One region of the Aureimonas mangrovi genome, then DNA from elsewhere that is predicted to be linked to it. Evidence: predicted binding sites of a transcription regulator. Region 1 holds the regulator's gene; each other region holds the start of a gene.
What was found. Region 1 encodes LexA, which represses DNA repair genes until DNA is damaged. Its sites were predicted from a motif close to TGTTCNNNNTGTGTTCNG; they were not measured.
Positions count from the first base shown of each region.

Region 2: parE (DNA topoisomerase IV subunit B) is a predicted target of LexA. The motif match lies at 2,835-2,852, and genes of this name have one in related genera.
Region 3: dnaE (DNA polymerase III subunit alpha) is a predicted target of LexA. The motif match lies at 2,025-2,042, and genes of this name have one in related genera.
Region 4: H1343_RS16670 (YifB family Mg chelatase-like AAA ATPase) is a predicted target of LexA. The motif match lies at 2,445-2,462, and genes of this name have one in related genera.

Region 1 covers NZ_CP059692.1:1,800,802-1,806,397, reverse strand. The annotation lists gene trpC (indole-3-glycerol phosphate synthase TrpC) at 1-494, shown strand, start outside; gene moaC (cyclic pyranopterin monophosphate synthase MoaC) at 491-988, shown strand; gene H1343_RS08515 (molybdopterin molybdotransferase MoeA) at 985-2,193, shown strand; gene lexA (transcriptional repressor LexA) at 2,264-2,980, shown strand; gene H1343_RS08505 (ComEC/Rec2 family competence protein) at 3,016-5,331, opposite strand; gene gltX (glutamate--tRNA ligase) at 5,486-5,596, shown strand, end outside.
Region 2 covers NZ_CP059692.1:1,991,473-1,997,068, forward strand. The annotation lists gene H1343_RS09535 (NAD(P)H-hydrate dehydratase) at 1-716, opposite strand, end outside; gene H1343_RS09540 (P-II family nitrogen regulator) at 948-1,286, shown strand; gene glnA (type I glutamate--ammonia ligase) at 1,334-2,743, shown strand; gene parE (DNA topoisomerase IV subunit B) at 2,922-4,967, shown strand; gene H1343_RS09555 (hypothetical protein) at 5,000-5,554, shown strand; gene H1343_RS09560 (alpha/beta fold hydrolase) at 5,527-5,596, opposite strand, start outside.
Region 3 covers NZ_CP059692.1:2,204,621-2,210,216, forward strand. The annotation lists gene dnaE (DNA polymerase III subunit alpha) at 1-1,751, opposite strand, end outside; gene H1343_RS10525 (hypothetical protein) at 2,057-2,437, opposite strand; gene H1343_RS10530 (TRAP transporter small permease subunit) at 2,474-3,013, shown strand; gene H1343_RS10535 (TRAP transporter large permease) at 3,037-4,578, shown strand; gene H1343_RS10540 (TRAP transporter substrate-binding protein) at 4,650-5,596, opposite strand, start outside.
Region 4 covers NZ_CP059692.1:3,448,271-3,453,866, reverse strand. The annotation lists gene H1343_RS16685 (potassium transporter Kup) at 1-585, shown strand, start outside; gene gshB (glutathione synthase) at 651-1,589, shown strand; gene H1343_RS16675 (SH3 domain-containing protein) at 1,708-2,376, shown strand; gene H1343_RS16670 (YifB family Mg chelatase-like AAA ATPase) at 2,544-4,100, shown strand; gene H1343_RS16665 (glutathione S-transferase family protein) at 4,136-4,822, opposite strand; gene H1343_RS16660 (adenosine kinase) at 4,952-5,596, opposite strand, start outside.

The DNA of each region.
Region 1 (5,596 bases):
AACCATCCTTCCTCACCGCCGCGCGCGACGCGACCGCCCTGCCCGCGCTGCGCAAGGATTTCATGTTCGACACCTATCAGGTCGCGGAAGCGCGCGCCTGGGGCGCGGACGCGATCCTCGTTATCATGGCGGCGGTTGACGACGCGCTGGCAGCTGACCTCGAGGCCAGCGCAAGCCATTACGGCCTCGATGTTCTGATCGAGGTTCACGACGAAGCCGAGATGGAGCGCGCCCTGCGCCTTGCTTCGCCGCTGATCGGCATCAACAACCGTGACCTGCGCAGCTTTAAGACAGATCTGGCCGTCAGCGAACGCCTCGTTCGCCTCGTTCCCGAAGGGCGGCTCGTCGTCGGCGAAAGCGGCATCAACACGGCTGCCGATTGCGCCCGCCTCTCACGTGCCGGTATCGACACGTTCCTCGTCGGGGAAAGCCTCATGCGCCAGAGCGACGTGACCGCCGCGACGCAGGCCCTTCTTCGCCGCGAGGCCGCATGAACGAGACGCGCCTCACCCATCTCGACGCCACCGGCGCCGCTTCGATGGTCGATGTCGGTGAGAAGGCGGAGACGGCGCGCGCGGCGACCGCCGAAGGCCTCGTTCTGATGCGGCCCGAGACGCTGGAGCTCATCCGCACGGGCCAGGCCGCAAAGGGTGATGTCGTCGCGATCGCCCGCATCGCCGGCATCATGGGTGCCAAGAAGACGTCTGAACTGATTCCTCTCTGCCATCCTCTGATGCTAGAGAAGGTCGGCGTCGAAATATCGATCGAACCGGCGCTTCCGGGCCTGCGCGTGAGCGCGACGGCCAAGGTCGGCGGCAAGACGGGGGTTGAGATGGAGGCCCTGACCGCCGTCTCAGTCGCGTGCCTCACCATCTACGACATGGCGAAAGCGGTGGACCGATCGATGGAAATCTCCGGCATCCGCCTCCTCCACAAAGCCGGCGGGCGCTCAGGAGAGTGGCGATACGGCGAGGGCTCGGTCTCGTGAGCCTTCTGCCGGTCGAGGACGCGCTCGAGCGGCTGCTTCGCGACGCGATTGCCATCGGCGGCACAGAAGAGCTGCCGCTTCGCGCGGCGGCGGGCCGCATCCTCGCTGAGACCGTCGTCGCGCACCGCACCCAGCCCGATTTCGACGCGTCGGCGATGGACGGATATGCCGTGCGCGCCGAGGACGTCCGCGTCGGCACGCCGCTTCGGCTGATTGGCGCTTCCGCTGCGGGCAACGCGTTCGAGAGACAGTTGGGCCCCGGCGAAGCCGTTCGCATTTTCACCGGCGCGCCGGTTCCCCCCGGCGCGAATGCAGTGCTCATTCAGGAAAACACCGCCCGGCCGGACGAGGCTTCGGTTATCCCGACGCAGCCGATCACGCAAGGAAGTCACATCCGCCCGGCCGGCAACGACTTCCGCGAAGGCGGAACGCTGGTCGAGGCCGGAACGCGGCTCGGTGCCGGCACCCTCGCGCTCGCAGCCAGCGGCGGGCATCCGAGCCTGACGGTCCTTCGCAGACCGCGCGTGGCGGTTCTGGCGACGGGCGACGAACTCGTCCCGCCCGGTGAGCCTGTCGGCCCCGCGCAGATCGTCGCCTCCAACACCTACGGCATCATGGCGCTCGCGGAGGCGAACGGCGCCGAGGTGATCGATCTCGGCATCGCGCCGGATAGGATGGACGCTTTGACGGCGCGCATCGACGAGGCCGTCCGGCAAGACGCAGACATCCTCGTGACGATCGGCGGGGCCTCGGTCGGGGACCACGATCTCGTCGCGCGCGCGCTGGAAGCATCCGGCGTTTCCCTCGACTTCTGGAAGGTCGCGATGCGGCCCGGAAAGCCATTGATGGCCGGGCGCCGCGGGCCGATGTGGGTCCTCGGGCTGCCGGGCAACCCGGCATCGAGCATGGTGACGGCGACGCTGTTCCTGCGCCCGCTCCTGCGCCGCCTCGCCGGCCTGGACGACGCTCCAGGCTTTCGCAAAGGCATCCTCGCCACCGACCTGCCGGCCAACGACCATCGCGCCGAGTTCATGCGTGCGAGGATCGAAAGCGGCGACGGCGAGAGGCCGACGATCCGTCCGCTCCCCCGGCAGGACTCCTCGCTCCTCTCCGTCTACGCCGGCGCCACGGCGCTCCTGCTGCGCCCAGCGAACGCGCAGGCAGCGCGCGCGGGAGACGAATGCAGCTATCTTCCACTCGACTGACGCTTGCGGAACACAAACAGAACAGATAGCTTTGTTCAGGTTTTGTTTTTGATTCGTCCGGGGCGCACGTATGCTGACGCGCAAGCAGCACGATCTCTTGATCTTCATCAACGATCGGCTGCAGGCGGCCGGCGTTCCGCCGTCCTTCGACGAAATGAAGGACGCTCTCGAATTGAAGTCGAAGAGCGGCATTCACCGGCTTATCACGGCTCTGGAGGAACGAGGCTTCATTCGCCGTCTTCCGAACCGGGCCCGCGCATTGGAAATTCTACGGTTGCCGGAGGGCGCGGCAGCCAAGGCTCCACCACGTCCGCAGGCTGGCTTCCGACCCAGCATCGTCGGTGGCTCTCGGGCTCCGGCCGTCGAGGAGGCCCGACCGACCCGGATCGCGGAGGCCGCGAACGACATCGTCAGTATCCCGGTGATGGGGCGCATCGCTGCCGGCGTTCCGATCTCGGCGATCCAGCACAACACACGCAGCGTTGCGCTGCCGCCCGACATGATCGGCCAGGGCGAACATTACGCACTCGACGTCGCGGGCGATTCGATGATCGAGGCCGGCATTCTGGACGGAGATACGGTGGTCATCCGCCGCGCGGATACAGCAAGCCCCGGTGACATCGTCGTCGCCCTCGTGGACGACGAAGAGGCGACGCTCAAGCGCTTCCGTCGCAAAGGCGATCGCATCGCGCTGGAGGCCGCGAACCCGGCCTATGAAACGCGTATCTTCGGCGCCGATCAGGTGAAGGTGCAGGGCCGCCTCGTCGGATTGATCCGCCGTTACTGAGCCGGGGCGCTGCCTGGCAGTTCTCGCCTGCCAAGCTATTCGGCCACGGCTGGCGTGGTCGCGTTGGCGACATCGCCCCTATCACCAGCATCGACATCGCTGGCGTCGACATTGCCGGCATTCGGGTTGCGCCAGTATTCCGGCCATGATGCAAGACGGTGGAGGTTCCACTCGTGCGGCTCGTCCGGAACCGCGCGACGAATCCGAAGTGCGCCATCGCTCGGCAGGCGGCCATCGAAGGCAAGCGAGCCGCTGGCGCGCAGAGTCCGCAGCGTCACCAGATGCGCGCCGGATCGGCATTGTGAGAGCCTGATCGCGCGCGCGACGATGGCGATGTCTGTCGTGTCACAGAGAAGCCCGGTCTTCTCGTAGTCTTCCGTCCAGCCGATCGAGAGGCCTGAGTGTGTGACGGCCCGGCACACGCCGTCCTCTCCACATGCGAAGGGCTGGAAGAGAGGATCGGGTCGGGCGCTCGGCGCAGCGGTGTCGCCCGACAATACCGCGAACCGCTCTTGCGGGAACGCCCTTTCCCACTGGTCGGCAACGAAGCGGTTCGGGCGCTCGCGCAAATGGTGCAACCGCCCTTCCGAATCGATCAGAGCGACCTGCTTTCCATCCTCGAAGACAAGGAGTTCCGGCGGCGGCGCTTTGCTGCTCGCCAGCCAGAGTCCAGCAACCGCGAGCGGCACGCAGACCCATCTCAGACGGCTCGCGAGAAAGCAGGCTGCCAGCAGCGCAGCTGTAAGGATGACCAGCGCGAGCGGCGAGATGATCCCGGTTGCATGGTCCGGAAAGCGTTCGGCCAGCCACCGCGCCATCTCGAACACGGCCGTCAGGCCGTATCCCATGAGCCTGAGTAGCGGTCCGTCAAGCCCGAAGGGCATGACCAACACCGAAACGAGCGCAAGCGGCATGATCCAGAACGAGAAGAGCGGCATCACAGCCACGTTGGCGATCAGGCTGCCGAGGGTTGCCGCCCGCTGAAAGTGGTAGGCGCCGTAAATGGCCGTCGCCGCGCCAGCGATGATGGCCGTCAGGGCCAACCCGCCGATGGCGAGGAGGATGCCGGCAAGAAGCCCGCGATCGCGGCGCGGGCGTTTGTCACCAGCCCGGCGCGCGCTCCACCAGCGTGTGATGGCGCCATACGCGCCGACGAGCGCGGCCGTCGCCGCGAAGGACATCTGGAAGCTCGCCGTGACCACCTGGTGCGGGTTGAGCGCCATGACGATGATGCCGGCGATGGCGACGTTTCGGAGCGTCAGCGCCGGCCTGTCGAGCATCACGGCGCCCAGCATGATGGCGAGCATGATGTAGGAGCGCAGCGTCGCGACGTTCTCGCCCGCGATCATGAGATACCCCGTCGCGACGAGGAAGGCGGCGGCCGCTGCGATTTTCTTGCCGGGCACGCGAAGCGCCATAGCCGGCCAGGCTGCGATAACCGCCCTGATGGACAGCATCGCGAAACCCGCCACCAGCGCCATGTGGAAGCCGGAGATAGACAGGACATGCGCAAGCCCCGTGATGCGGAGCCATTCGTTGATTTCGTCCGGGATCGCGGTGCGCGCCCCCGTAACCAGTGCTGCCGCGACCGCCCCTTCCGGCCCGCCGATCGCCGTGCGGATGCGCTCGGTCACCTCGACGCGCAGCGCTGCGATCCGCTGTGCGAGGTCGAGCGAGGCGGGCCGGGCCGCAGCCTCCGGCGCGCCGAGCGAGAAACCGTAGGCGCCGAGCCCTGAGAAAAAGGGCGTGAAGACGAAGTCGTGCGCACCGGGTATCGCCGGCCCCGGCGGCGGGCGCAGGCGCACGAGCCCCTCATAGATGCCGCCCACCGGTATCGGCTCATGTCGGCTGGAGACCACGATGCGCACACGCTCGGGCGGGCGCGACAGGACCGGGCGCTCGGTGGAAAGGACGTCGAGGACGTAGCGGTAGCGACCTCGTTCGTCCGCCTCACGCCAGACGACACGCCCTTCCAGGCGCACCGTCGCCTCGCCCGAAAAGATCGTGGTCTGCGCGCGCCCGACCTCCCATTCAGCAAGGCCGGCGCCTCCGAGGCCGCAAGCGAGAAGCAGGGCCAGGGCGCGAAGGCCGGATGGCATGCGCGGTGTCAGCACCACGGCGAGCGCGAGCGGAATGCCAACCAGTACGACGGCCCAACCCGGTCGCATATCGGCACCGTAGAAAAGCGCGATTCCCAGAATCAGGCCGAGCGGAACGAGGAAGAAGGCGGTGCGCCGCTCCGCTTCGACGGCGATCTGGACGGCGAACCAAGCTCGAAGGCGATAGCGATCCTGATCCCACGGCTGTCCGCGGGCGCCGGTCCATGTCGAGGCGGCGTCCCCAACGCCCATTGCCGTCCCCTCGTCGACGCCGGCGTCCCGGCTCCCCCTTCACATGCTACACGGGTTGGGGCAAAAGCCGAGCGAAAAGCGCCGTGGTCCGCCGTGCGGGCGAAGCGCACAAGGGCGCGCGGGCGCGCCGAACCCTTCCGCTTCTGGAGCCGCAATGACCGACCGCGTCGTCACCCGTTTCGCCCCCTCGCCCACCGGCTTCCTGCATATCGGCGGGGCGCGCACGGCGCTCTTCAACTGGCTCTACGCGCGCCACACCGGCGGC
Region 2 (5,596 bases), 190 kb from region 1:
TTGTGCTGCGCCGCCTGCGGCCTCAGGAGATGGGCTGCGAACAGCGCGGGCTCGTTTGCGAACGCCTCAGGCGGCGTGGCGCCGAGCGCTTCGGTATCGATACCAATGTCGGCGACGGTCAGAACGCCGCACAGGTCTCTTCCGGGCAGGAGGAGGTGTCCCGGCTTGCGGGCGACGAAGGTCACCGTCGCGTCCGCCATCACCGCCTCGCCTTCCACGCGTCCGTCCGCCCCGCGTACGCCGCTCGGCACGTCGACCGCGAGGACGCGCGTGTCGGCGGCGTTGACGCGGCGGACGAGGTCGAGAAAGACGCCGTCGAGCGGTCGCGAGAGCCCGGCGCCGAAGAGCGCATCGATAACGAGCGCGAAGGCGCTCGGGTCGAAAGAATAGAAGGGCTCGGGCGGCGCGTTCCACTCCTCGGCGAAATGCCGCGCATCCGTCTCCGACGGGCCCTCAGGAAGAGCGAATAGCCGGACTTCTTCGCCGGCATCGCGCAGTTCGATGGCTGCGGCATACCCGTCACCGCCGTTCTTCCCCGGGCCGGCCAGAACCGCGACAGGACCTCCCGGTTTCAACGTGCGTGCGCAATCAGCGACCGCGCGTCCTGCACGGGCCATCAGAGCGGTGCCGCTTTGCCCCGCCTGGGCCGCGGCTGCATCAATGCTGCGCATCTCGTTCGGCGTGAAAAGGGCGACTGATGGCAGCGGAAAGCCCATGTTGCCTACTTTCAATTCACTTTGCCCAAAAGATTTGCGATCGTTTGACTGAAGGTCGATCAGTTCGACGTCAACGAGGTGTGGCGCGCTCCACGGCGAACCGATACACAACGGCCGATACGTCGCACGAGTCTCGCCCGGAGGCGAGCCCGCAGCGGCACCGGTGACAGGCTTCGATCGTGCCAGCACGCTCGTCGGTTGCCGCAGGGAGGCACGAGGAGAAGAGGTCCGATGAAAAAGGTCGAGGCGATCATCAAGCCGTTCAAGCTCGATGAAGTGAAGGAAGCCCTCCAGGACGTCGGCCTCCAGGGCATCACGGTCACCGAGGCCAAGGGCTTCGGGCGCCAGAAGGGCCACACGGAGCTCTACCGCGGCGCCGAGTATGTCGTCGATTTCCTGCCCAAGGTGAAGATCGAGATCGTGCTGGCCGACGAGGCCGTCTCTGGCGCGGTCGAGGCCATCCGCAAGGCCGCCCAGACAGGCCGGATCGGCGACGGCAAGATCTTCGTCTCCAACATCGAGGAAGCGATCCGCATCCGCACCGGCGAAGCCGGTGTCGACGCGATCTGACACTTCATTCCATCCGCCACGTTCCCAGACATTCCAGGAAGGACGTCATGACCTCAGCGAACGACATTCTGAAGCAGATCAAGGATAACGACGTCAAATTCGTCGACCTGCGCTTCACCGACCCCAAGGGCAAGCTGCAGCACGTCACGATGGACGTTGCGATCGTCGACGAGGACATGTTCTCCGAAGGCTCGATGTTCGACGGCTCGTCGATCGGCGGCTGGAAGGCCATAAACGAGTCCGACATGGTGCTGATGCCGGATCCCGAGACGGCGCACATGGACCCGTTCTTCGCTCAGTCGACCATGGCGGTCTACTGCGATATCCTCGACCCGATCTCGGGCGAGAGCTACAATCGCGACCCGCGCTCGACGGCCAAGAAGGCCGAGGCCTACCTGCAGCAGTCGGGCGTCGGTGACACCGCCTTCTTCGGCCCGGAAGCCGAGTTCTTCATCTTCGACGACGTGAAGTACAAGGCCGACCCGTACAACACGGGCTTCAAGCTCGACTCCACCGAGCTGCCGTCGAACGACGACGCCGACTACGAGACGGGCAATCTGGGCCATCGTCCGCGCATCAAGGGCGGCTACTTCCCCGTCCCGCCGATCGATTCCTGCCAGGACATGCGCTCGGAGATGCTCACGGTCATGGCCGAGATGGGCGTCTCGGTCGAGAAGCACCACCACGAGGTGGCGGCTGCGCAGCATGAACTCGGCATCAAGTTCGACACGCTCGTGCGCAACGCCGACAAGATGCAGATCTACAAGTACGTGATCCATCAGGTCGCGAACGCCTACGGCAAGACCGCCACCTTCATGCCCAAGCCCGTCTTCGGCGACAACGGCTCGGGCATGCACGTCCACCAGTCGATCTGGAAGGGCGGCAAGCCGGCCTTCGCCGGCAACGAGTATGCGGGCCTCTCCGAGACGGCGCTGTTCTACATCGGCGGCATCATCAAGCATGCGAAGGCGCTCAACGCCTTCACCAACCCGTCGACCAACTCGTTCAAGCGTCTGGTGCCGGGCTACGAGGCTCCGGTGCTGCTCGCCTACTCGGCGCGCAACCGCTCGGCCTCCTGCCGCATCCCCTTCGGCCAGTCGCCGAAGGCCAAGCGCGTCGAGGTCCGCTTCCCGGATCCGACGGCGAACCCGTACCTCGCCTTCTCCGCCATGCTGATGGCCGGCCTCGACGGCATCAAGAACAAGATCCATCCGGGCGCTGCCATGGACAAGGATCTGTACGACCTGCCGCCCGAAGAGCTGAAGGAGATCCCGACGGTCTGCCGTTCGCTCCGCGAAGCGATGGAGAGCCTCGACGCCGACCGCGACTTCCTGAAGGCCGGCGGCGTGTTCGACGACGATCAGATCGACGCCTTCATCGACCTGAAGATGGCCGAAGTGCTGCGTTACGAGATGACGCCGCACCCGATCGAGTTCGACATGTACTACTCGGTCTGAGCTTCGCGCTCGAACGACGAACAGGGAGGCCCCCGCTTGCGGGGGCCTTTTCGCGTGGGGATATCGCATCGCCGAACGCCACCGCACCTTGAAGAACATTTCGTGAAAGTATAGGCCTTGGACGTGGCAGAACCCCGCAGATCCGGGAGTTGAGGCGAATCACCCGACGGACCCTCCGATGAGCGACGATCTCTTTTCCGGCGGTGCAGCGCGCACGCGAGGCGGCACCAGAGCGGCGGCGCTGCGCGCCGAACGCCCGGTCGTGACTGCTCCGGAGACCGCCTTCGTCCCCAACGCCGACTACACGGCTGCCGACATCGAGGTTCTGGAAGGGCTGGAGCCGGTGCGCCGCCGCCCCGGGATGTATGTCGGCGGGACGGACGAGAAGGCGCTGCACCATCTCTTCGCCGAGGTCATCGACAACTCGATGGACGAGGCCGTCGCCGGCCACGCGACCGTCATCGAGGTTTTTCTGGATGCGGACGGCTTCCTGACCGTTTCGGACAACGGGCGCGGCATCCCCGTCGATCCGCATCCGAAGTATCGCGACAAGTCGGCGCTCGAAGTCATCATGACGACGCTGCACGCAGGCGGAAAGTTCGATTCGAAGGTCTACGAGACCTCCGGCGGCCTGCACGGCGTCGGCGTTTCGGTCGTCAACGCACTGTCGGAACGGCTCGAGGTCGAGATCGCGCGCTCGCGCAAGCTCTATCGGCAGGTCTACGAGCGCGGGAAGGCGGTGACCGCGCTAGAGGAAGTGGGTGAAACGCAGAACCGGCGTGGCACACGCGTGCGCTTCAAGCCAGACGAGACGATCTTCGGCAACGGCGCGACCTTCGATCCCGCACGCGTCCACGCGATGGCGCGATCGAAAGCCTATCTCTTCGGTGGAGTCGAAATCCGCTGGAGCTGCGATCCGCGCCTCCTGCCCGCCGACTCCACGCTGCCGGCGCGCCAGAGCTTCCACTTCCCGGGCGGCCTGAAGGACTATCTGGCCGCCGCTATCGGTCAGGAGCATCGCGTCGCGGCACAGATCTTCGCCGGACGCACCGAGAAGGTCTCGGGCCACGGATCCGTCGAATGGGCGGTCTCCTGGACGACGGGCGACGGCTTCGTACGCTCTTACTGCAACACGATCCCGACGCCAGAGGGCGGCACGCACGAGGCGGGCCTTCGCGCCGTTCTCCTGCGCGGTTTGAAGGCGTTCGCGGAAATCTCGGGCAACCGCAAGGCCGCCTCGATCACCGCCGACGATGTGATGGTTTCGGCCTCGGCCATGCTTTCGGTGTTCATTCGGGAGCCGGAGTTCGTCGGGCAGACGAAGGATCGACTGGCCACGACCGAGGCGCAGCGCATCGTCGAGAACTCGATCCGCGACAGCTTCGACATCTGGCTGGCCTCCTCGCCGCAGGATGCCGCGCGGCTGATCGAATGGGTAGTCGAACGCGCCGACGAGCGCCTGCGCCGACGCGCGGAAAAGGAGGTCAGCCGCAAGTCGGCGACGCGCAAGCTCCGCCTCCCCGGCAAGCTGGCGGATTGTTCGCAGACGGGCGCTGCGGGCGCCGAACTCTTCATCGTCGAGGGTGACTCGGCCGGTGGCTCGGCCAAGCAGGCGCGCGACCGCGCTCGGCAGGCGATCCTCCCCTTGCGCGGGAAGATTCTCAACGTCGCCTCGGCGGGGCGCGAGAAGCTCGGCGCGAACCAGCAGCTCGCCGACCTGATCCAGGCGCTCGGCTGCGGCACGCGCTCGAAATACCGCGAGGAAGACCTTCGCTACGAGCGCGTCGTCATCATGACCGACGCGGACGTCGACGGCGCGCACATCGCCTCGCTCCTCATCACCTTCTTCTACCAGGAAATGCCGGAACTGATCCGCCAGGGGCATCTCTTCCTCGCCGTGCCCCCGCTCTACAAGCTCAGCCAGGGCGGCAAGACGATCTATGCGCGCGACGACGCGGATCGCGAGCGCATCATCGCGCGCGAATTCAAGGGTAAGGGCAAGATCGAGGTGTCGCGCTTCAAGGGCCTCGGCGAAATGCTGCCGAGCCAGCTTAAGGAGACGACGATGGACGTGCGCAAGCGCACGCTCCTGAAGATCGCGATCGATGATGGGCCAGGAGCGGGAACCTCCGGTGCGGTCGACGCGCTGATGGGAAACAAGCCAGAGGCGCGTTTTCGCTTCATCCAGGAGCGGGCCGCCTTCGTCGAGGATCTCGACGTCTGATGATGTTTTTCCGGCAAAGGAGCCATCGACCCATGCCGAACCTCGTTTCGTCCTCGCTCGCGCTCGTCCTTCTCCTTGCGGCTGCCCCCGGCGCTTTCGCACAGGAGGCGGCGCCGCCTGCGGACGCGGCCGCACAGCCGGCAGCCGAGACACCGGTGAACGACGCGCCGCAGGCTGATGCAGATGATGGTGTGGCCGAAACCGATGCGGCAGCCGATGTCGAGGCGCTGTCGCCTTTGGTCGCCGACGTTCAGGTGCTCGGTCCGTGGACGGACGGGGATCGGCGCGGCATCTGGCGCACCGTCATGCTCCAGCCGCAGGGCGAAGGGAGCGGCAACCGCTTCTTCGTACAGCAGATCGAGGAAGTGGACGGCGCGCCCGCCGTCTCGTCGAGCGTCGAGATCACAGAGATCGGCGAGATGAACGGCGCGGTCGTCAGTTATCGGCCGGATGAGCCGTCAGAAGCCCAGCCCGAACTCCTGACCCTGTTCATGGACATCGTGCCGCTCGACGGCGAGATCGCCGAGACCTACGAACTCTTCTACACCGCAGGCGAGCCCTACACGTTCGGCCCCGCCTCGAACTGAGCGGTCAGCCCCCCCGCGAAGAACGCGCGCAGCAGACCGTCT
Region 3 (5,596 bases), 400 kb from region 1:
TTCAGGCCGAGGAAGTCGAACTTCACGAGCCCGGCCTGCTCGACCCACTTCATGTTGTACTGCGTGACCGGCATGTCGGAGCGCGGATCGCGGTACATCGGCACGAGCTTGGAGAGCGGACGGTCCCCGATGACGATGCCGGCCGCGTGCGTGGACGCGTGGCGGTAGAGCCCTTCGAGCTTCAACGCGATCGACAGGAGGCGATCGACGATCTCCTCCTTCTCGCGCGCCTCCTGCAGGCGCGGCTCCTCCTCGATCGCCTGCGCGAGCGTGACGGGGTTGGCGGGGTTGGCCGGCACCAGCTTGCAGAGCTTGTCGACATGGCCGTAGCTCATCTCGAGCACGCGCCCGACGTCACGCAGGACGGCGCGCGCCTGCATCGACCCGAAGGTGATGATCTGCGCCACCTGCTCTCGGCCGTACTTGGCCTGGACGTAGCGGATCACCTCCTCGCGCCGGTCCTGACAGAAGTCGATGTCGAAGTCGGGCATCGACACGCGGTCCGGGTTGAGGAAGCGCTCGAACAGCAGAGAGAAGCGGAGCGGATCGAGGTCGGTGATGGTCAGCGACCACGCGACGAGCGAGCCGGCGCCCGAACCGCGGCCCGGGCCCACCGGTATCCCTTGCGCCTTCGCCCATTTGATGAAGTCGGCAACGATCAGGAAGTAGCCGGGAAAGCCCATCCGCTCGATGACCGAGAGCTCGAAGGCCAGACGCTCGCGATAGTCGTCCTCGCTCTGTCCCGGCGCCGTCCCGTGATAGGAGAGGCGCGCGGCCAGCCCCTCCTCCGCCTGACGCCGCAACTCGGCGACCTCGGCCCGCTGCGCTTCTTCCGGATCGGCGTCGGCGCCCGCGAAACGCGGCAGGATCGGCTTGCGAGTGCGCGGACGGAACGAGCAGCGCCGCGCGATCTCGACCGTGTTCGACAGCGCCTCGGGCAGATCGGCGAAGAGCTCGCCCATCTCCTCGGCCGACTTCAGACAATGGTCGGGCGTCAGGCGACGGCGATCCTCGTGACTGACGAGACGGTTCTCGGCGACCGCGATCAGCGCGTCATGGGCATCGAAATCTTCGCGTGCGAAAAAATAGGGCTCGTTGGTCGCCACGAGCGGCAGCTCGAACTCGTAGGCGAGATCGACGATGTCGGCCTCCAGCCGCTGCCAGCGATCGCCGTGACGCTGGAGTTCGACATACAGTCTGTCCGCAAATAGCGCCTTCAGCCGCTCCAGCCGCGCGCGCGCCACCGGTTCGCGGCCGGCGTCCAGCGCCGCGTCCACCGGGCCGAGCGGCCCGCCGGTCAGCGCGATGACGCCTTCGCAGCGTCCTTCCAGCCATTCGGCGAGGATGTGGGGACGCGCGTCGCCGCCATGGGCGAGATAGGCCATGGAGACGATTTCGACGAGATTGGCGTAGCCCTCTTCCGTCGCGGCGATGAAGGCCATCGGCGCCATGGAAGAGAACGCGTTACGCTCGCGCCCCTGCCCCGACGGCTCGCCCGCGTCCGAAAAGTCGACGTCGAGCTGGCAGCCGACGATGGGCTGGATCCCGGCCTTGGCCGCCTTCTCCGAGAATTCGAGGGCCCCGAAGAGATTGTTGGTATCGGCGATACCGATCGCCGGCGCCCCGTCCGCCTTGGCGAACTTGACGATCTGGTCGATGCGCAGCGCGCCTTCCAGAAGAGAGAAGGCGCTGTGGATGCGCAGATGGATGAAGCCTGGCCCGTTCGCCGCCGTCGCCTCGCCCATCGCCATCACCCTTCGCACACATCCAGATACCGGTAGAGAACTCGACTCGCCACGCCGGCAGACGATCACCCTGCCCGACCGAGATGCATTTGTCGTGCCACCGCGCCGCGTGGTCCACGCATTCCACAGCGCGCGACCTGCATCGAGACCGGGTACGCAACCGTGAAAATGATTAGACGACGGTCGCGAAAAGGCTGAAGCAGAGGACGAAGGCCGAGATCGCGGCGAGAGAGGCGCATTCCTTGACGAGCAGCATCGGACTGTTCTCCGGTTTGTCGATGTTCATGTTTTGTTCTAGTGCGACTGAAGAGTCAACCCTCGTCGTCCTCGTCCCCGCCGTTTGCCTCCAAGCCCCCTGTCTCCCTGCTTTCCAGCGCCTTGTCGCGCCGGGCCTCTGCGCGCTCCAGGAGTTTCGCGAGTGACGATCCGCTGCTCCCAGCGGCACGGCTCTCGAGGCGCCTGAGCACCAGCAGTTCGAATGCATGACGGGCGCGTACCGCCTCCACCGCCCTGCGCTGGGCGGCGATGCGGCGGGCGAGCGGGTCGCCCTCCGTCACGGTCGTCCCCGCCCAGCGGAGACGCGCGATACGGTGTCGTTCAAGAAAAGACTGGCCTTGTCTGCGCGGAATGTCGTAGCGACCGCACGAGAACGCGCGATCGATGTCGGCCGGAAAGGTCGGCGGCTGGCCCATCCCGAAGGGCGCGACGCGCCCAATGCGGAGGAAATGATGGGAGCGCTGCTCTTGTTCAGCCGGTCCGTGGATCGGCTGAACGCCGGATTTGCGGTCATCGCGGAATACATGGTCCTTGCTGCGGTGCTGATCAGCGGCGGAAACGCGCTCCTGCGCTACACGCTCAATATCAGTTCGAACGGCGCGATCGAGATCCAGTGGTATCTTCTCGCCGGCATGGTGCTTCTGGGCTCGGCCTATACGCTGCGCATGAACGAACATGTGCGCGTGGACCTCATCTATTCCACGCTCGCGCCGCGCACGCGTCTCTATGTCGACATCATCGGCTTCGCCGTCCTGTTCCTCCCAGTCGTCGGATACCTGTTCAGCCTGTGCTGGCCGTTCTTCTGGCGCTCGTTCATCTCGGGGGAAACGTCGATGAACGCGGGCGGGCTGATCCTGTGGCCGGCGAAGGCGGCGCTGCCGCTCGGCTTCGGCCTCCTGTTCCTGCAGGGCCTTTCGGAGCTCATCAAGCGCTTTGCCGCGCTCGCCGGGCTGATCGAGCTCGAAACGAAGTACGAAAAGCCTCTTCAGTAGGCCGCAGACCGGAGGGGTCGCTCATGTTCGCTTACGGTCCGATGCCGCCGCTGATGTTCGGCGGCATGATCTGCTTCCTGCTCTTCGGCTTCCCGGTCGCCTTCTCGCTGGCGGCGACGGGGATGCTCTTCGGCCTTCTCGGCATCCTCACGGAGCATTTCTCGCCGGCGCTCCTCAACGCGCTGCCGCTGCGCTTCTACGGGGTCATCTCCAACGAGCTCCTGCTCGCCATCCCGTTCTTCACCTTCATGGGCGCGGTTCTCGAGCGCTCGGGGCTGGCCGAGGACCTTCTGGAGGGGGCGGGCCAGCTCTTCGGGCCCCTGCCGGGCGGCGTCGCCTATGCCGTCATCATCGTGGGCGCGGTGCTCGGCGCCATCACCGGCACGGTCGCGGCGTCGGTGATCGCGATGGGTGTCGTCTCGCTGCCGGTGATGATGCGCTACGGCTATTCCAAGCGTCTGGCGACCGGCGTCATCGCGGCGTCTGGCACGATCACGCAGGTCATCCCGCCCTCGCTCGTCCTCATCATCCTCGCCGATCAGCTCGGGCGCTCGGTGGGCGACATGTACAAGGGCGCGATCGGACCGGCGCTCCTGCAGATCCTGATCTTCCTCACCTTCATCTTCGTCCTGTCGCGGCTGAAGCCGCATCTGATGCCGCCGCTGCCGCCGGAGGCGCGCACCAAGAGCGGCGGGGCGCTTCTTTGGCAGGTTGCCAAGGCGATGGTGCCCTCGCTGGCGCTGATCCTGATCGTCCTCGGCACGATGTTCGCAGGCCTTGCCACGCCCACCGAAGCCGGCGCCATGGGTGCGATCGGCGCGATGCTCCTGGCTGCCGCGCACCGACGCCTCGACTGGACGCGCACGCGTGAAGCGATGAAGATGACGATGCGCATCACCGCCATGGTGATCTTCATCCTCATCGGGGCCACCGTCTTCAGCCTCGTCTTTCAAGGGATGGACGGCGGCCTGTGGATCGAACATCTCCTGTCGCACATCCCCGGTGGAGCCGTCGGCTTCCTGATCTTCGTCAACGTCTTCATCTTCTTCATCGCCTTCTTCCTCGATTTCTTCGAGATCGCCTTCATCATCGTGCCGCTGCTCGTGCCCGTGGCGAACTCGCTCGGCATTGATCTCATCTGGTTCGGCGTGCTCCTGTGCGTGAACCTGCAGACGGCCTTCATGCACCCGCCCTTCGGCTTCGCGCTGTTCTACCTGCGTGGCATCGCGCCGCCCGAGGTGAAGACATCCGACATCTATCTCGGCGCGATTCCGTGGCTGTGCCTGCAGCTCGTGATGGTGGCGGTGCTGATCTTCTTCCCGCAGTCGGTGACGTATTTCCTCACGCCGGAGGCGACGTTCGACCCCGCGTCGATCCAGATCAACGTTCCGAGCTTCGGCGATCCCTCGCAGGCGCCGGGCGCCCCCTCCTTCGGCACCCCGCCCCCTCCGAGCTTCGGCGCGCCGCCGGCTGGGCCGGTGGACGCGACGCCGCCTCCGCCCTCGTTCGGGGCCCCGGCAGCGCCGAGCTTTGAAGCGCCGGCAGCGCCGAGCTTCGGCCAGTAGCGCGCCCAAAAGAAGAGGCCGGCGGATCGCTCCGCCGGCCTCTTTTCTTGTGCCTCGATGCTGCCCGCCGCCTAGCGTCCGGCAGCCTGCTGCGCATAGGCGTAGCTGTCGTTGGTGAACTCGGCGACGCGGAACCATTCGTAGCTCTGCGTGCGGAACTCGTTCCACGGGTCGAAGATCTTCTTCCAGTTCTCGTTGGTCTCGTCGAGTTGCCGATAGAGGTTCTGCGCCGAATCGTAGGCGGCGTCGAGAACGTCGCGCGGCAGGGGGCGAAGCTGGGCGCCCTTGCCGACGAGCGAGCGGATCGCGCGCATGTTCTTCACGTCGTAATCGGCGGTCATGTCGAGGTTCGCGGCCATGGAAGCCGTCTCCAGCGCGGCCTTGTATGAGTCCGGCAGGCCATCGAACTGCTCGCGGTTGAAGATGTAGTGGACCGTCGGCCCGGCCTCCCAGAAGGCGGGGTAATAGTAGTAGGGCGCAACCTGATAGAAGCCGAGCTTCTCGTCATCGTAGGGGCCGACGAACTCGGTCGCGTCCAGCGTGCCGCGCTCCAGCGCCGGATAGACGTCGCCGCCGGCAAGCTGCTGGCCGACGACGCCGAGCGGCTGGAGCACCTGTCCCGCGATGCCCGCGATGCGCATCTTCAGGCCCTGCAGGTCGGCGACCGAGTTGATTTCGTTGCGGAACCAGCCGCCCATCTGCGTGCCGGTGTTGCCGCCGGGGCGCGCCGTCACGTTGTAGGACTGCAGGAACTCGTCGATCAGTTCGTTGCCGCCACCGTGATAAAGCCAGGCGTTCTGCTGGCGCGCGTTCAGGCCGAAGGGAATCGCCGAGCCGATGGCGAAGGTCGGATCCTTGCCGACATAGTAGTAGAGGACGGAGTGCGCGGCCTCGACCGTGCCGTCCTGCACCGCGTCGAGCGCGGAAAGGCCCGGCACCAGTTCACCCGCCGGGAAGAGCTGGATGGTGAACTGCCCCTCCGTGATGTCCGAAACCATCTGGGCGAAGCGCTGCGAGG
Region 4 (5,596 bases), 1.6 Mb from region 1:
CTCGCGCTGGTGCTGCTTCTGGCGATGGGCACCTTCGTGCGCGGCACGCGCCTCGTCCAGGAGAAGGCCGCGCGCGATGCGGTGCCGCTGGAGGAACTGTGCGCGATGCTCCGGCGCTCCAAGCCCGCGACGGCGCCCGGAACCGCAGTCTTCATGTCGGGCGATCCCTTGATCGCCCCGTCCTCGCTCCTGCACAACATCAAGCACAACGGCGTGCTGCACGAGCAGAATTGGATCCTGACGGTCAAGACGGCCAACAAGCCGCGCGTCTCCGCCGAGCACCGCCTCCTGATCGAGCCGATCGACGACCGCTTCAAGCGCGTGACCGTCACCTTCGGCTACATGGAGGAGCCGAACGTGCCGGCCGCGCTCGCGCTCGCCAAGCGCCAGGGGCTGAAGTTCGAGATCATGCAGACCTCGTTCTTCCTGTCGCGCCGCTCGCTGCGCGCGCTCGCCCACCGCGGCATGCCGAACTGGCAGGATCGGCTCTACATCGCGCTCTACAGGCAGGTGGCCGATGCCACGCAGTTCTACCGCCTGCCGACCAACCGCGTCGTGGAGATGGGCCAGCAGCTCGCGATCTGACTTGCGGCAGCCGGCGCGCTTGAGTACCGCAAGGGCCAGCATCGCGCAGCGAAGGACGTGAAGTCATGGCTTTGAAGGTCGCGGTCCAGATGGACCATGTCTCCTCGATCACCATCAAGGGCGATTCGACCTTCGCCCTGTGCCTCGAGGCCGAGCGCCGGGGGCACGAGCTCTTTCACTATACGCCCGATCGCCTGACCTTCCGCGACGGCGTCGTCTCGGCGCGGGTCGAGGCGATGAACCTCCGTGAGGAACAGGGAAAGCACTTCACGCTGGGCGAGCCCGCGCGCGTCGACCTCTCGACGATGGACGTGGTGCTGTTGCGCCAGGACCCGCCCTTCGACATGAACTACATCACCTCGACGCACCTCCTGGAGCGCATCCACCCGAAGACGCTCGTGGTCAACGACCCGGCCTGGGTGCGCAACATGCCCGAGAAGATCTTCGTCACCGAGTTCACCGACCTGATGCCGGAAACGCTGATCACCAAGGATCCGGCGGAGGTCGCTGCCTTCCGCGCCGAGCACGGTGAGATCGTGATGAAGCCGCTCTACGGCAATGGCGGCGCCGGCGTCTTCCACCTGACGCGCGAGGACCGCAACCTCACCTCCTTCATGGAAACCTTCGCGCTCCTGTTCCGGGAGCCCTTCATCGTCCAGCGCTACCTGAAGGACGTGCGGAAGGGCGACAAGCGCATCATCCTCATCGATGGCGAGCCGGTCGGGGCGATCAACCGCGTGCCGGCGGAGACCGATGCGCGATCCAACATGCATGTCGGCGGGCGCGCTGAGGCGACCGAGCTGACGGCCCGCGAGCGCGAGATCTGCGAGCGCATCGGCCCCGCCCTCAAGGAACGAGGCCAGATTTTCGTCGGGATCGACGTGATCGGCGACTATCTGACCGAGATCAACGTCACCTCCCCGACCGGCATCCGCGAGGTCAAGCGCTTCGGCGGGGCCGATATCGCTGCGCTGTTCTGGGATGCGGTCGAGGCGAAGCGCTGACGGGCCTCCTCGATCGTCTGAACGCCGGCTGAACGCTGCGTTCGGCAACCGTTCGGGCAGGGCGTGGTTTTTCTCGGGTCACGGATCAACGCTTCGTCCCCGAAGGAGACGTAACCCCATGTCGAAGACCTTCCTGCGCCCGCTCCTGATTGTCGGCGCACTGCTCGTTCCGGCCGTGGCATCCGCCGCCCCAGCCGTCGCCACCACCAACGTCAATCTGCGCTCCGGGCCCTCCACCGCCTATCCAGCCGTCGATGTCGTGCGCGGTGGTGCCAGCGTGAACGTGCACGGGTGCCTGTCCAACCGCTCCTGGTGCGACGTCACCTATGCCGGCCTGCGCGGCTGGATGTCGTCCAACTACCTCGCCCAGTCCTACGGCGGCACCCGCTACACCGGCACGCGGGTCGTCGAGCGGTTCAATGCGCCCGTCATCTCCTTCCAGTTCGGCAATTACTGGGACAACCACTATCGTGGGCGCTCCTTCTACCGCGACCGTGATCGCTATCGCGGCCTCGATCGCGGCGATGTCCGACGCGAGGTCCGCGAAGACCGCCGTGACTGGCGTGATGAGCGCCGCGATGATCGCCGTGACTGGCGCGACGACCGCCGGGACGACCGTCGTGACTGGCGGGAGGATCGCCGGGACGATCGCCGTGACTGGCGCGCCGACCGGCGTGACGACCGGCGCGATGATCGTCGGGACTATCGCGATGACCGACGTGAAGATCGGCGCGACGGCCGTCGCCTCGGCCCCAACGAGGTCGTGATCGAGGGGCGCATCAACTGACACGCGGCCATTAACAGAGCGATAACCTCTCGAGCGGCCGGATCGCGAGAAGCGATTCGGCCGCTTTTTGTTCGCTTTGCGTTCTTGTCCTCCGGTTGTGCTGCTGCTAACAGTTCGCGTTCAGAGTGTGTTGGACGGCGGCGTCTGCCCAGACAGGATGTCGAATCATGGTCGCTCGGGTCACCACGGTCGCGTTTCAGGGCATCGACGCCGTGCGGGTCGACGTGCAGGTTATGGTCGCGCCGGGCCGCGTCGGCATGCAGATCGTGGGCCTGGCAGACAAGGCCGTCGCCGAGAGCCGGGAGCGGGTGCAGGCCGCGCTTCATGCGTCCGGGCTCGCAATGCCGCCCAAGCGCGTGACGGTCAACCTCGCGCCGGCCGATCTGCCGAAGGAAGGCTCGCACTACGATCTTCCGATCGCGCTGGGCCTGATGGCGGCGCTCGGTGCACTTCCTTCGGACGCGCTGGCCGGCTTCGTTGTTCTCGGTGAGCTGTCGCTGGACGGCACGATCGCCCCGGTCGCCGGAGCGCTCCCGGCGGCGATGGCCGCCAACGCGATGGAGATGGGCCTTCTGTGCCCCGCAGCCTGCGGCCCGGAAGCGGCGTGGGCGAGCGCGGAGATGGAGATCCTCGCGCCGCGCAGCCTCATCCAGCTCGCCAACCACTTTCGCGGCACGCAGGTGTTGTCCCGGCCGCAGGCGGCGGTGAAGGTCGCGGCCGAAGGGCTGCCGGACCTTGCCGACATCCGCGGGCAGGCCGGGGCGCGGCGCGCCTTGGAGGTGGCGGCCGCCGGCGGCCACAATCTCCTGATGTCGGGCCCGCCGGGCTCGGGCAAGTCGATGCTGGCGGCGCGCCTGCCCTCGATCCTGCCGGCGCTTTCGCCGGCCGAGTTGCTGGAGGTCTCGACCATCGCTTCCATTTCGGGCGAGCTGGCGGGCGGGCGGCTAACCGACCGCCGGCCCTTCCGCGCCCCGCATCATTCGGCTTCGATGGCGGCGATGGTGGGCGGGGGCCTGCGGGTGCGGCCGGGCGAGGTTTCCCTGGCCCATCGCGGTGTTCTCTTTCTCGACGAGTTTCCCGAGTTCACGCCGGCCGTCCTCGATTCGCTGCGCCAGCCCTTGGAAAGCGGACAGAGCGTGATCGCGCGCGCCAATCATCACGTCACCTATCCCGCGCGCTTCCAGCTCGTCGCGGCGATGAACCCCTGCCGTTGCGGCATGGCGGGTGAGCCCGGCCATACCTGCGCGCGGGGTCCGCGCTGCCAGACGGACTATCAGGCACGCATCTCCGGCCCGCTGCTCGACCGGATCGATCTGCGCGTCGAAGTGCCGGCCGTGAGCGCGTCCGATCTGATGCGCCCGGCAACGGCGTCCGAGAGCTCCGCGGCGGTGAAGGCGCGGGTGGAGCGGGCGCGCGCGATGCAGATGGAGCGCTATACGACGCTCGGCCTTCCCGGTGTCGGGCTCAACGCCGAGTGCCCGTCGGCGGCGGTGGAGACGGTGGCCGAACTCGACGAGGGCGGTGCGGCGCTATTGCGCGAGGCGGCGGACAAGGCGCGCTTTTCGGCTCGGGCCTATCACCGCATCCTCAAGGTGGCGCGGACGCTTGCCGATCTCGAAGCGAGTGACATCGTCCGAAGCGTTCATCTGGCCGAGGCGATCGCCTACCGCATGGCGGGTGAGGCGTCGGGCGTGCGAGCTGTTGCCGATCTCGAAACGGCCTGACCGTCGGCGCAAAAGTCCCGCCTAGGACGGAGGGCTCAGGTCGCCGAATGGCGCAGATCCGCGGTGATGACGCCCATGGTGCGGGCATCCTCCTCGTGGCCGGCTTCGCGCCAAGGCTCGGCGAGACCCGCCTCGTACCATTCGCGCATCGAGGGCAGCGCGAGCAGCCGCTCCACATAGGCGGCCGAAGGCGCGGAAAGCTCGAGCCCGTAGGTCTGAACCCGGAAGGCGACGGGCGCGAAGAAGGCGTCGGCGGCCGTGAAGCCGTCGCCCGCCAGGAACGGGCCGCCGAAGCGTTCGAGGCCTGTCGCGAAAATCTCGTCGACGCGCGCGATGTCGCGCAGGAGGGCCTTGGGGCGCGACTCGAGGCGGATGCGCAGCCCGGCATTGAAGGTGCAGCGCGCCCGTAGGGCCTCGAGGCCCGAATGCATTTCGGCCGCGACAGAGCGGGCGTAAGCTCGCGCCTCGCGCCCCGCCGGCCACACGCGCGGGTTCTGCTCGGCGAGATATTCGGCGATGGCGAGCGAGTCCCAGACGGTCAGCGCGCCGTCGACGAGGCATGGCACGCGGCCGTTCGGCGAAAAGGCGCGGAAGCTCTTCCAGCTGTCGGCCTCGAAGGGGACGAGCACCTCGTCGAAGTCGAAGCCGAGTTCGCGCATCAGCACCCAAGGGCGCAGCGACCAGGAGGAGTAGTTCTTGTTCGCGATATAGAGCTTGCGCATGCCGCCTTCCTCATCTGCCGACGTCGCGCGCCCCGGCCGCGCGACGGCTGTCCGATTTCACTCCGGCCGAGGGCCTGTCGTCGTTTCAGCCATCCGGTACGGACCCTGGGCGACGGCCCGACGCCGTCGTCATCCGCCGTTGAGCAGCCGCGCGGCTTGCGGAATCTTCGCGAGCGGCTGCATCGGCCGTGGGCCGATCTGCGCGATGATGTGGCCGGCCGCGACGGCGCCGAGCGCGGCCGAGCGCGCATCGTCGAGGCCCATCGTGTAGCCCCGCAGGAAACCGGCGGCGAACAGATCGCCTGCGCCGGTGGTGTCGACCACGGTCTCGACGCGCGTCGCCTCGAAGGTCTGGCGCTCCGCGCCTCTCACGACGACGCAGCCCTTCTCGGAGCGGGTGACGACGGCAAGTCGCTTCGTGTCCTGCCCGATGCGCACGAGCGCATCGTCGAGATCGTCCGTCTCGTAGAGCGCGAGCGCCTCGGCCTCGTTGGCGAAGACGATGTCGACGGTGCCGGAACGCATGAGTTCGAGAAATTCGCCGCGATAACGATCGACGCAGAAGGAATCCGACAGCGTCATTGCCACTTCGTTGCCTGCGTCGTGGGCGATCGTCGCCGCCTTCACGATCGCGTCCTTGGCGCGCGGAGGATCCCAGAGATAGCCCTCGAAATAGGTGACCTTCGCCGCCGCCACGAGCGTCTCGTCGATGTCCTCGGGGCCGAGTTCCACGCAGGCGCCGAGATAGGTGCTCATCGAGCGCTCGCCGTCCGG